DNA from 3 places in the Shewanella donghaensis genome. Region 1 is predicted to be linked to each of the others. Evidence: predicted binding sites of a transcription regulator. Region 1 holds the regulator's gene; each other region holds the start of a gene.
The links. The regulator ArgR, encoded in region 1, controls arginine synthesis, uptake and breakdown. The targets are predictions, from matches to a motif close to ANTGAATANNTATTCANT.

Region 1 (4,292 bases):
TACCCTATTGTTGATGTTGGTAATGATAGTGATGTTGGTAGCGGTAATAATCCGATATCGTATCAGCATTTTAAAAGTGACTATTCAGTCAGTTCCATCGCCGATATCTGCCAACAATTAACACCTTACAAAGGCGCTTTCTCACGCATTTTTATTTGTAATGGTCGACTCCACAATATCCAGAATCAGCAACAAACAGAGGCTATAGACAATCCATCGATTAATACATCGATGACATTCGCCCCCGAAAAGCGCTTGGAAGATTTTGACCCTATAGCAATGCAGGCTCTGTTTGAGTCAAATACCATTACCCCTATGCTGTGGTTACAACATCTTGTCAAACTCGCCAATGGTAAACAACCTTGTATTATCAATATACTCAGCGCACGCGTTGGCAGTATTAGTGATAACCGTTTAGGGGGTTGGTATAGCTATCGCGCCTCCAAGGCCGCACTTAATATGCTAATTAAAACCACCGCTATTGAATACGCTCGCCGTGCTAAAAACGTTAAATTAATCGCGTTCCATCCGGGCACCACAGACACCGCATTATCCAAACCTTTTCAGGCTAACGTGCCAAGTGGAAAATTGTTCTCCACTGAGTTCGTGGCGTCGCAATTACTTAATATCAATAAGGCGATTAAAGAAATGGATAACGATAAGCATAGAGATGAACAAGCTGATTTAGACAGTATTAGCTTCGATGGACAAGCCAGTTTTATTGATTGGCAAGGTAAACAGATCAGTTGGTAAAAGCAGCTTGCTATAAACAGTTTTTGGCACTGTGATTTGATGAAAACACCGTTATTCATCATTAAGCACTAAGCACTAAGCGACACAAACAAAAATGCGAAGCCTGAGGCTTCGCATTTTTAATGGTAAAGATTAAATCACTAAGCTCAACTTACTTAACGAACTCAACACCAAGTTTGATATCTGCGTTTAATGTATCAAGCATTGCATCACGTGCATTAGCTTCAAATGCGCTAACGTCACCGTATGCTAATACTTTTTCTACGCCGTTCTTACCTAGTACAACAGGTTGTGCGAAGAATTCTGCATGTTCACTGCCGCCATCTACGTAAGCACATTCAACAACGTTAGCTTCGCCTTGCAAGCCGCGAACTAAAGATAGACCAAAGCGACATGCCGCTTGACCCATAGAAAGAGTCGCGCTACCGCCACCGGCTTTAGCTTCAACAACTTCAGTACCTGCATTCTGGATACGTGTAGTCAGTGCTGCAACTTCTTCATCAGTAAAGCTTACGCCTTCAACTTGAGAAAGAAGTGGAAGAATAGTCACGCCACTGTGGCCACCGATAACGTTGATGTTTACATCAGCAACGTTTAGACCTTTAAGATCAGCGATGAAAGTTTCAGAGCGGATAACATCCAGTGTAGTCACACCGAATAAACGGTTTTTGTCGTAAACACCTGCTTTTTTAAGTACTTCAGCAGCAATAGCCACTGTAGTATTAACCGGGTTAGTGATCACACCAATTAATGCTTTAGGACAAGTCGCCGCTACTTTTTCAATAAGGTTACGTACGATACCAGCATTGATATTGAATAAATCTGAACGATCCATACCAGGCTTACGAGCAACACCAGCAGAGATAAGAACAACATCAGCACCAACAAGTGCATCAGTAGGATCTTGACCAGCAAAACCAGTCACTTCAACATCTGTAGGGATGTGGCTTAAATCGACAGCGACACCTGGTGTAACAGGAGCAATGTCATACAGAGACAACTTTGAGCCTGCAGGAAGTTGAGTTTTTAATAGTAAAGCTAGGGCCTGGCCAATACCGCCAGCAGCACCAAGTACAGCTACTTTCATAATTATCTCCAATAACGTTCTAGTGTTTAACTTCTCAATTTATGATTCGCAGTCTGTGACATAGATCATATTTCTTGTGGCGTCACATTACTGCATCACGAGCATAATTTCAATTATCCCTTAGTAGATCCTTATTCTATGATATGTATAAAAATAGTGACTATTTAGGTACCTAAAGCTCAGAGTGAATTTTTATTCACGAATTTAGCTTATTTCTTGACTTAGTTCGTTTAACTATTCAAAATGAGCATGTTTTTTGAATATAATCTATTCTTTTTGAAAATTACTATAAGACGAAAAAAATATGCCAGCGACGAAGAATCAGGATGAACTTGTAAAGACGTTTAAGTCGATTTTAAAGGAAGAACGCTTTGGTAGCCAAAGTGAAATAGTGAACGCGCTGCAAGGTGAAGGTTTTGGCAATATTAACCAGTCAAAAGTCTCTCGTATGCTTAGCAAGTTTGGTGCTGTTCGAACCCGTAATGCTAAGCAAGAGATGGTTTATTGCTTGCCTGCTGAATTAGGTGTGCCAACTGCCGGAAGTCCAGTTAAAAACCTGGTACTCGATGTTGATCATAACCAAGCGATGATAGTGGTAAGAACCAGCCCTGGTGCTGCACAGCTTATTGCGAGATTACTCGACTCAATAGGCAAGCCTGAAGGTATCCTGGGTACGATTGCCGGTGATGACACTATCTTTATTTGCCCATCTAGTATCAAAACTATTGACGATACGTTAGAAACGGTTAAGTCATTATTCGGTTTTACTGATTAGCAGTTGCAGATAACAACCCGATAATTATTATTATTTCAGTTTGAAGCTAAATTTACTTTCAAACTGAAAACAAAAAAGCAATGCCGAGGCATTGCTTTTTTTTATGGCTTATTCTTATTAAAAATTAACTTTATATAACGTCATTTTTAATAAAAATTGCTTTAAATTAATCGCGTGCGTAGTTTGCTAAAAAATCCAGCGAAGGCGCAAAGAATGATGAACCAGCAACAGCTTTAGTAAACTGCATTAGGTGATCATGATTACCATGACCATCCCCATGTACCATACTTCGAAGCATTTCTTCAAAATTGGTTGGAGTACGGCAAGTAGAAATAAAGATTAGCCCTTGTTCTTTAAGCGAACCAAACGGCATACTTTGTCTCAAGATTTCCATCGAGTTACCTTGATCATCTTTAAGGTTTACACGCTTAATATGACTGGTTAATGGCTTATCTTCAGAAGCATATTCAATATCATCTTGCTTGGTACGCCCGATGATATCTTCTTGTTTCTTCTGCGGTAAACGATTCCATTTACTCAGGTTATGGGCAAATTTTTGCACATGGATATAACTGCCACCTTTGAAGCTAACATCTTCTTCACCCACTAAAGCCACTTCTTGACGATTACGGCCTTTCGGGTTTTCAGTGCCATCAACAAAACCAGTAAGATCACGGCTATCCATAAAGCGGAAACCACGTTCTTCTTCAATTAGCTCAACTAAGCCTTCAAACATTTGGTTAATTTCGTTGGCCACCAAATGCAGGATATCGTAGCGGTCACAACGGATATGGATAAAAAGATCATACTCAATCGCTGGCGCGTCACGGTTACCTTCTTGCATTGCAGGAAAAGGACGTAAATTATTTGGTCGCTGGTCGCTAAAAAGGGTATCCCAATAATTGGCGCCTATTGCAACGAAGCCGTTGAAAGCACTATCAGTATATTGATCAGTGAGTTCATAAATATATTGAGCAACATTAGCTAAGCAAGGGCGTAATTGAGCTTCGATACCGTCATTTGCATTAAACATCAAGTAGACACTATGCAAATTACCTTCAGCACAAACACCTAACTGTTCGCGTGGCATATTTTGAGTTTCCATGTTGGAATCAATCACCTTTATCAAATATAAGATTATTTGATTGTAAGGTAATTGAGCAATTAATTCCTTGTGCTCAAGACCAATTATTTACCAATTTTGATATTGGTCACTAAAAAATGACTAATGGATGTGGTGCAATTGATAAATTTACTTTTTGACCTAATGTCAGTTCGGTTAATTGACTTCGTACTTCGAGCGTTTGTTGTCCTACCTTAACCCAATAATGACAAATTGTACCGAGGAAACGACGCTCAACAATTTCACCATGACCTTGAGAAGCAGGTTGAAGATCAATTTGTTGCGGTCGAAGCAGCAATTGCCCTTGATAATTTGATGCTTGGCTAACGGGTTTAGTGCTTTCAATCAGCCCCAGAATTGATGACACCTGCAATTGGCTTTTAACCGTTACAGTTAAGTAATTACCTGCCCCTAAAAACTCAGCGACATAACGCTCTTTAGGTTCGCCATATAATGTTTCAGCCAAACCATGTTGTATGATGGCGCCATCTTTAAACAATGCTAACTTGTCAGCAAATACAAAAGCTTCATCTTTACTGTGGGTAACAAATACC
Region 2 (4,292 bases), 500 kb from region 1:
AAGCATGTCTTGAGCTGATTCTACATCTATCCGCGTTACACCTGTTGGTGTTGCTAGATTTACCGGACCGCTCACTAACGTCACTTCAGCGCCCATTTCGGTTGCTGCAGTGGCTAATGAAAAGCCCATTTTCCCAGAGCTATGGTTTGAAATATATCTCACTGGATCAATGGCTTCTCGGGTCGGACCCGCTGTGAGAATAAGTTTGTAACCGGCTAAAGGTTTCTCTGCAGGAGAAAATAATGCGACTAATTGCTCTGCAATGTGCAACGGTTCTTGCATACGACCAGGGCCGACTTCGCCACAGGCTTGATCACCGCTAGCAGGTCCCCATACGGTAATGCCTTTACGTTTGATGTTGGCAATGTTTTCTTGGGTTGCGAGGTTGCGATACATCTGTTGGTTCATTGCCGGGCAAACAATAATTGGCGCTTCAGTCGCAAGACACGTTGTGGTTAACAGTTCATCCGCCATGCCTGCATTGATACGGGCAATTAAATTAGCCGTTGCAGGGGCAACGATAACCACGTCAGCCCATCTTGCTAGCTCAATATGGCCCATTGCCGCTTCAGCAGCTGGATCGAGCAAGTCAGAGGCTACAGGATGCCCAGAGAGGGCTTGAATCGTCAGTGGAGTAATGAATTGCATTGCGCTTTGGCTCATTACCACACGCACATCAGCGCCGCGCTCTTTGAGACGGCGTATTAAATCAGCACTTTTATAGGCAGCAATACCACCACCAATGCCTAGAAGGACTTTTTTATTTGTCAGCATGTTTAGCTTCATCCTGCTAATCGCGTTATTGCGGCTAAGATATCACAAACTGCATTAAGGATGATGATCCGAATTTAAAAATATAGACCATAATAAAGTGCTAAGTGTCACAACATAATGTGTGGGACTCTCATGGATGACAATAAACAAGGAGTGTTTATGGCGATTAAAGATTGGCCTGAGGGAGAAGGACCAAGAGATAAGTTATTACACCTTGGTGCAGGGCACTTATCTGATGCTGAATTATTAGCCGTTTTACTCAGAAATGGCATCGCCGGACATAATGCTGTGGATCTTGCTCGCGATATGATTAGCCAATTTGGTGGATTAAGGGCATTATTTTGCGCGCCATTGGATCAAGTTTGCCAATTATCAGGTGTTGGACCGGTAAAATATGCACAATTACAGGCTGCATCGGAGATTTCTAAGCGAATTTCGCAAGAAAATATGCGTAGAGGGCAAATTTTGGTAAATCCTGATTTAACTCGGGACTATTTAATGAGACAATTGGCAGACCGATCCTATGAAGTGTTTGCATTATTATTGTTGGATACCCAACATAGAGTGATACAATTTGTAGAATTATTCCGCGGAACGATTAATTCAGCATCAGTCTATCCACGTGAAGTGGTAAGCTTGGTGTTGGAAAAAAAAGCTGCGGCAGTCATAGTGTGTCATAATCACCCGTCTGGCATTGCAGAGCCAAGTCAGGCAGATCGGCAAATTACTGACAGATTAAAAAAAGCCTTATCTACAATCGATGTTTCTCTTTTAGATCATATGGTTGTAGGCGATCAGGAGATAGTTTCTTTTGCTGAACGTGGGTGGATAAATTAAACAACGCTTGATCTTAGTTTTGTTATCGTGTATAAAATGCGCCCTCTTTGTGCCTCGGGCGACGGCCACACGAGGCACATAAATGCTCGAGCGTTTTAAAATTGTTTTTGGAGAAGATTGACATGTCAAGAGTATGCCAAGTTACTGGCAAGAAGCCTATGGTTGGTAACAACCGTTCGCACGCTAAAAATTCGACTCGTCGTCGTTTTTTACCTAACCTACAAAACCACCGTTTTTGGTTAGAAGAAGAAAAACGCTTCGTGCAACTACGTGTATCTACTAAAGGTATCCGTATCATCGACAAAAAAGGTATTGAAGTTGTTGTTAAAGAACTTCGTGCCCGCGGCGAGAAGGTATAATAGAAAATGGCTAAATCTAAAGGTAATCGTGAGAAGATCAAATTAGTATCTAGTGCTAAAACTGGTCACTTCTACACTACTGAAAAAAATAAGCGTAACATGCCTGAAAAAATGGAAATCAAGAAATTTGATCCAGTTATTCGTCAGCACGTTATGTATAAAGAAGCTAAAATCAAGTAATTGATTTTGTTACTTTTAAAAAAGTCCCTATATGGGGCTTTTTTTTGCCTGAAATAAATGTAATCCAGATCCCTGCACCATCCTATTCAATCCGTTATGATTTTCTTCTTGTATCCTTAATCAAAACTTTACAGCTATAGCGCCATTATTAGGCTCTATCGTCCTCATATTGTCATTTATGGGTTCTATATTGCCGCCTTAAATAACTGGCAGTTAAAACTTATCTTTGTAAAGCGCTGCTACCTTTTAAGTTTTTCACGCTTAATCTTTGATGCTAAAAGTAAAAAAGTGTTACCAATGCAATAAAATGCTTTTAAAGTGAATTTAAATGCAATATTATTGCGTAATTATATTGTTGGTAAGTTTATTACTGACATTTCTGATTGATTATTTGTTTAGGGGTTAATGTGCCTTTAAGAACCACAGAGCTGGTTGATGGTTTCCGCCATTCAGCACCATATGTAAACGACCATCGCGGAAAGACCTTTGTTGTCATGCTTGGCGGCGAAGCTTTGCTACATAATCAATTTAGGGGCATTTTAAACGATGTAGCTTTGCTGCACTCGTTAGGGATTAAAGTGGTATTGGTTTATGGCGCAAGACCACAGATTGATCATGCACTGAAGCGTGAAGGGATTGAGCCGACCTACCATAACGGTGTGCGTATTACTGACGAAGATTCCTTAAGAGTGATTAAGCAAGTTGCAGGTTCAGTGCAATTTGATATCACAGCTAGACTTTCTATGAGCCTTGGCAATACGCCGATGCAAAATGCTCAGATTAATCTTGTGAGCGGTAATTTTGTAATCGCACAACCATTAGGCATCGACGACGGTGTTGATTTTTGTCTAACTGGTAAAGTTCGCCGTATTGATACCCGAGGCCTTGAACGTCAGCTCGATAATAATTGTATTGTGGTAATGGGGCCTATGGCTGTTTCCGTTACGGGTGAATGTTTTAACCTCACAGCTGAAGAAGTCGCGACCCAAGTGGCGATAAAGCTTAAAGCCGATAAGATAATTGGTTTTAGTAATACTCACGGTATTTTAGGTGAAGATGGCGAGGTTATTGCTGAACTAATGCCTAATGGCGCGCAAACCATTTTGGAAGAAATGGCATTAGCAGGTAAATCTTGCGTCGGCACCATGGCATTTTTAAAAGCCAGCATTGATGCTTGTCGTAACGGTATTCCGCGTTGTCATTTGGTGAGTTATTTAGAAGATGGCACTTTACTGCAAGAGCTGTTTTCTCGTGAAGGCATCGGCACTCAAATCGTTACTGAGAGCGCAGAACGATTAAGACGTGCCAACATTGGTGATATTGGCGGGGTGTTAAACCTTATTCGTCCATTGGAAGAGCAAGGTGTTTTGGTTCGTCGCTCCCGTGAACAGTTAGAAATGGAAATTGAGCAATTCATGCTCATTGAACGCGATAATCTTGTCATTGGTTGCGCAGCGTTATATCCCTTTGAAGAAGATAATGCCGGTGAATTTGCCTGCTTAGTGGTACATCAAGATTATCGTGATGCAGATAGAGGCAGTGTATTACTCAATAACATTATTGGTCAGGCGCGTGTTAGAGGTTACTCAAGGTTATTTGCTTTAACGACTCGCAGTATCCATTGGTTCTTGGAACATGGCTTTAATATTGTTGATGTTGAGCAACTGCCTAATGCGAAAAAGAAGTTATACAATTTCCAACGTAACTCAAAAATTCTGGCGTTAGATTTATAAACGCTATTCAGTATAAATACTAAAATAATGCCATCGTGAATTGTTATTTACGATGGCATTTTTGTGAGTGTAATGATTGAAGGCGACAGAAATTTTATTGGTCATGTGTTGTAGGCTGTATGATATAGATTGAGCATTAAATATGTGAACCATAGAACAAAAAATAAGTGGATAGAAAATGATTGAAGTGGAATTGGCAGGATTGACCAGTAACGGCGTGTTCAGTTTTTTGGGTATGCTGCTGGGGTTGTTAGCACTGAGTGCTTTTATCTGGTTTAAGAAGCTGCCAAGTAATGCTTTGTATGTCAGCTTTGGCATCATTCTATTTTTATTTATGTTGTTCTTGTGGACACTATATAAAACCACTAATAGCCAATTATCGATAACCCAAGTTGATACTCAACAGGCT
Region 3 (4,292 bases), 650 kb from region 1:
GTTTAGGAATTGGTTGAATGCCTTGGCAAATGGAACTAACTCTTCGTCAGGTAGTGAATTAAGTAAGGTAAGCATCTGTTGGCGAGAATCAGCATCGCCTTGACGAGATTCTTTCGCTAGGATCCGAATTTGTTCCACTTTTTCTAAGAAATTCTCTCCTAGATGATCACGCATTGTGTCACCTAAAATCTGTCCTAGGCTACCCACATTTGAACGCAACGATGCGTACATGTCAGCGGTTTGCTCTGCCATAATTACTCCATAAGTTACTTAATAAACGGTCACAATTATTTCCACAAGAGCTAGCACAATAGCGAGCTTCAAGGGGGTTGGTCAATGGATTCTACAATTTATAAATCAATGTTAATTCATAATATCTAAACGATTACATTTTATTTAATACAAGCTTGATAAATAAGCTTTTTCAGCAATTCAGCTGTCGGTGTTAGATATTCGAGGCCAATGTATTCATCTGGTTGGTGTGCTTGGTTAATACTGCCAGGTCCCATGACTAATGTTTGGCAACCTAATTGATTAATATAAGGTGCTTCAGTGGCATAATTCACCACTTCGGCCTGACTGTTAGCGAGTTCAGAAACCAACTTGGTCCAATAACTATCGGCTTTACCTGCAAATGACTCAGAGCCTGGGTATAAAGTGCTTATCTCTATGCTGCCAGGATATTGTTTATTAATGTCAGCTAAGTAGTTAATCACCATTAGCTCTAAATCTACGAGTTCAATGCCAGGTAGAGGACGAATATCTAGATGTAAGTCGCAGCAACCACAAATACGGTTTGCTGCATCACCCCCATGAATATGGCCAAAGTTCATAGTTGGGTAGGGCACACTAAATGCGTCCTCTCGATAGTTTTCACTTAAGTGTTGTTTTAATTTCATCAATTGGCCGATGACTTGATGCATCACTTCGATAGCATTAAGGCCACGAGCAGGATCGGATGAATGGCCACTGCGGCCAATGACTCTTATGCCTTGAGCTAAATGGCCTTTATGCATATATACCGGTTTTAAACTGGTAGGCTCGCCAATAATGGCATAATCGGGCGCTATAGAAGTCGATTCGGCAAATGCTTTAGCACCGTTCATGGTGGTTTCTTCGTCGGCACTGGCAAAGATATGCAGAGGACGCTTTAGTTCTGCTAATGGAATATCTTTTAATGCTTCCATGATCAGAGCAAAGAAGCCTTTCATATCGCAGGTACCTAAACCGTACCATCGATTGTCTTTTTCAGTTAACTCAAATGGGCTTTGACTCCATTGTCCTTCATCAAATGGCACTGTATCAGTATGACCAGCTAATAATAGTCCGCCTTTGCCTGAGCCTATTGTCGCAACGAGATTTTGCTTACCTCTGCTGTCGGCAACAGTACTTATTGTGCATTCAAATCCTAACTCAGTAAACCAAGACTGCAACAACTCAATAACTGCATGGTTACTCATATCTTGTTCTGCGTCTAAAGCACTGATAGAAGGGAGTGCAATTAGCTGTTTAAAAGCATCTTTCAATTCAGGTAGTGAGTTCATAAAGACCTTTTTGATATTCATTAATGAAATATGTATTCATTATTATTGCATAAGTAATATTTTGTGTTAGTCTAGCAAACAGCTAAGGTATTCACCATAACTTGATTAAGATTAAAGATTATTACTATGTATTTATTTGCGATTCAATTCACTGTAACAGATCCCAATATAAACTATCTTCGACGATAGTTTTAATCTCGAGCACCCTGCTCACGTATCAAATTTGTTTAATAGTTTACTTACTTAAAGACGACATAATAATGAAAAATATCGCAATAATTGGTGCAAGTGGTTATACCGGCGCTCAGATAACGGCTCTTATTGATGCTGAAGCTACACTGTCTATTCAGGGGTTATATGTTTCTGAAAACAGTTTAGACAAAGGCCGTTTGTTAGCGGAGCTATATCCTCCTTATCAACACATCCAGATTCCTCTCTCGCCATTAACGGCTGAGGCTAAACAAGCCATTGTCGATCATGCTGATGCCGTTGTATTAGCGACTGAGCATTCTGTCAGTTTGGAATTAGCCGCATTCTTTTATAAGCAAGGTTTAGCCGTATTTGATTTAAGTGGTGCTTATCGTTTTGCTGATACAGAGCAATATCCTAAATGGTATGGTTTTGAACATACTCAAGCAGAAGTACTTGCTGATGCGGTTTACGGTTTAGCTGAATGGAATGCTAAAGAAATTGCTAACAGTAAAATGATTGCGGTTCCGGGTTGTTATCCGACGGCATCATTAACTGCTTTAAAGCCTTTAAAACCATTTTTAACTGATGCTTATCCTGTTATTAACGCTGTCAGTGGTGTTACTGGAGCAGGCAGGAAAGCACAGTTACATACCAGCTTTTGTGAAGTTAGTTTAACTCCTTATGGGGTACTAGGACACAGACATCAACCAGAAATCGCCACTCAGCTAGGCCAAGAAGTTATCTTTACACCGCATTTAGGTAATTTTAAACGTGGTATTTTAGCCACAATTACCGTGCAGCTGCAAAAGGGTACGACCGAAGCTGATATTGCCAAGGCATATGGCGTCTATGATGACTCGCCACTGGTGAGCGTCAAGCATAATCAGTTTCCTAAAATTGATGATGTGGTACTAACGCCAAATTGTATCGTGGGCTGGAAGTACGATGCTCAAAGTAATTACCTTGTCGTTGCTAGCGCCATTGATAATTTAATGAAAGGTGCTGCAAGCCAAGGCTTACAGTGTATTAAAATTCACTTTGGTCTATAACAGGAGCCTTGATTATGTCTAATACTAACCCTGTTATCGTGCTAAAAGTGGGTGGTGCGCTGTTGCAATCAGAGCCTGGCATGGCTGAACTTATGTCAGTTGTCGCTGAAATGATGCAACAAGGACAAAAAGTTATTTTTGTTCATGGCGGTGGTTGTTTGGTTGATGAGCAACTTGAAGCCAACGGCAAACAAACCATTAAACTTGAAGGCTTACGTGTTACCCCTGCTGATCAAATTCCTATTGTGGTTGGTGCGTTAGCGGGTACATCAAATAAAATTCTACAGGCCGCGGCAATTAAAGCTGGCATCGTCAGTGTTGGCATGAGCTTAGCCGATGGCAAAATCGTTAATGCCAAAATTAAAGATGAAAAGTTAGGTTTGGTTGGTGAAGTATCACCAAATGACCCGAGTTATTTAAATTATTTACTGTCACAAAACTGGCTACCAATATGCAGCTCAATCGCCATATCCCCAACGGGTGATATGTTGAACGTGAATGCAGACCAAGCGGCAACCGCGTTAGCTAAGTTAGTGTCTGGCCAGCTGGTTTTATTATCAGATGTTCCTGGTGTATTAGATGCTAAAGGTGAGCTCATCACACAGCTTAATCAGCAACAAATTGCTGGGTTAATTGAGCAGGGTGTTATTGAGAAAGGAATGAAAGTGAAAGTTGAAGCAGCACTTGAAGTTGCTCAATGGATGGGGAAAGCGGTTCAAGTTGCATCTTGGAAACAGCCTCAACAACTAATTGCATTAACTAACGGTCAGTCCGTTGGAACCCAAATTCAGCCTTAGGAGTTAAAACTAATGGAACATTTATTATCGATTAAAGATTTATCGCAAACCCAGCTATTAGATTTACTGGCTTTGGCTAAAAAAATTAAAGCTAATCCTGCTGACTACAATCAGGCGCTTGCGGGTAAAAGTGTGGTAATGCTTTTTGAAAAACCGTCATTACGTACTCGTGTCAGTTTTGATATTGGCATTAATAAGTTGGGTGGTCATTCAGTTTATTTAGATCAACAAAATGGTGCATTAGGTAAGCGTGAACCAGTATCCGACTTTGCGACCAATATTTCTTGTTGGGCTGATGCGATTGTGGCGAGAACATTTTCACATACAACGATAGCGGCTCTTGCAGAGCATGCATCTGTTCCAGTGATTAATGCATTGTGTAATTTATATCATCCTTGCCAAGGCTTGGCTGACTTCCTGACATTATCTGAGAAATTTGATGATGTCAGTAAGGTTAAATTAGCCTACTTAGGTGATGGTAACAATGTGACACACTCATTAATGTATGGAGCTGCTATCTTAGGTGCAACTATGACAGTAGTTTGCCCTCCTGGTCACTTCCCTGATGGACAAGTGGTTTGTGAAGTTCAAGCATTAGCAGCTAAGCATGGTGGTGAGCTTATTCTAATATCTGATGTCAGTGACATGGGTCCACAAGACGCCATTTACACAGATACGTGGATTTCCATGGGCGATACAACACCTATGGC

Region 2: argA (amino-acid N-acetyltransferase) is a predicted target of ArgR. The motif match lies at 2,468-2,485, and genes of this name have one in related genera.
Region 3: argC (N-acetyl-gamma-glutamyl-phosphate reductase) is a predicted target of ArgR. The motif match lies at 1,568-1,585, and genes of this name have one in related genera.

Annotation. Positions count from the first base shown of each region.
Region 1 covers NZ_CP041783.1:4,113,222-4,117,513, reverse strand. Annotated here, with positions in the region: gene FPK91_RS17565 (SDR family NAD(P)-dependent oxidoreductase) at 1-753, shown strand, start outside; gene mdh (malate dehydrogenase) at 905-1,840, opposite strand; gene argR (transcriptional regulator ArgR) at 2,145-2,615, shown strand; gene FPK91_RS17545 (Dyp-type peroxidase) at 2,782-3,720, opposite strand; gene FPK91_RS17540 (ABC transporter ATP-binding protein) at 3,830-4,292, opposite strand, start outside.
Region 2 covers NZ_CP041783.1:3,612,337-3,616,628, forward strand. Annotated here, with positions in the region: gene coaBC (bifunctional phosphopantothenoylcysteine decarboxylase/phosphopantothenate--cysteine ligase CoaBC) at 1-774, opposite strand, end outside; gene radC (RadC family protein) at 934-1,611, shown strand; gene rpmB (50S ribosomal protein L28) at 1,734-1,970, shown strand; gene rpmG (50S ribosomal protein L33) at 1,977-2,150, shown strand; gene argA (amino-acid N-acetyltransferase) at 2,558-3,883, shown strand; gene FPK91_RS15625 (PH domain-containing protein) at 4,062-4,292, shown strand, end outside.
Region 3 covers NZ_CP041783.1:3,459,465-3,463,756, forward strand. Annotated here, with positions in the region: gene ppc (phosphoenolpyruvate carboxylase) at 1-252, opposite strand, end outside; gene argE (acetylornithine deacetylase) at 393-1,544, opposite strand; gene argC (N-acetyl-gamma-glutamyl-phosphate reductase) at 1,805-2,785, shown strand; gene argB (acetylglutamate kinase) at 2,800-3,582, shown strand; gene FPK91_RS14875 (ornithine carbamoyltransferase) at 3,595-4,292, shown strand, end outside.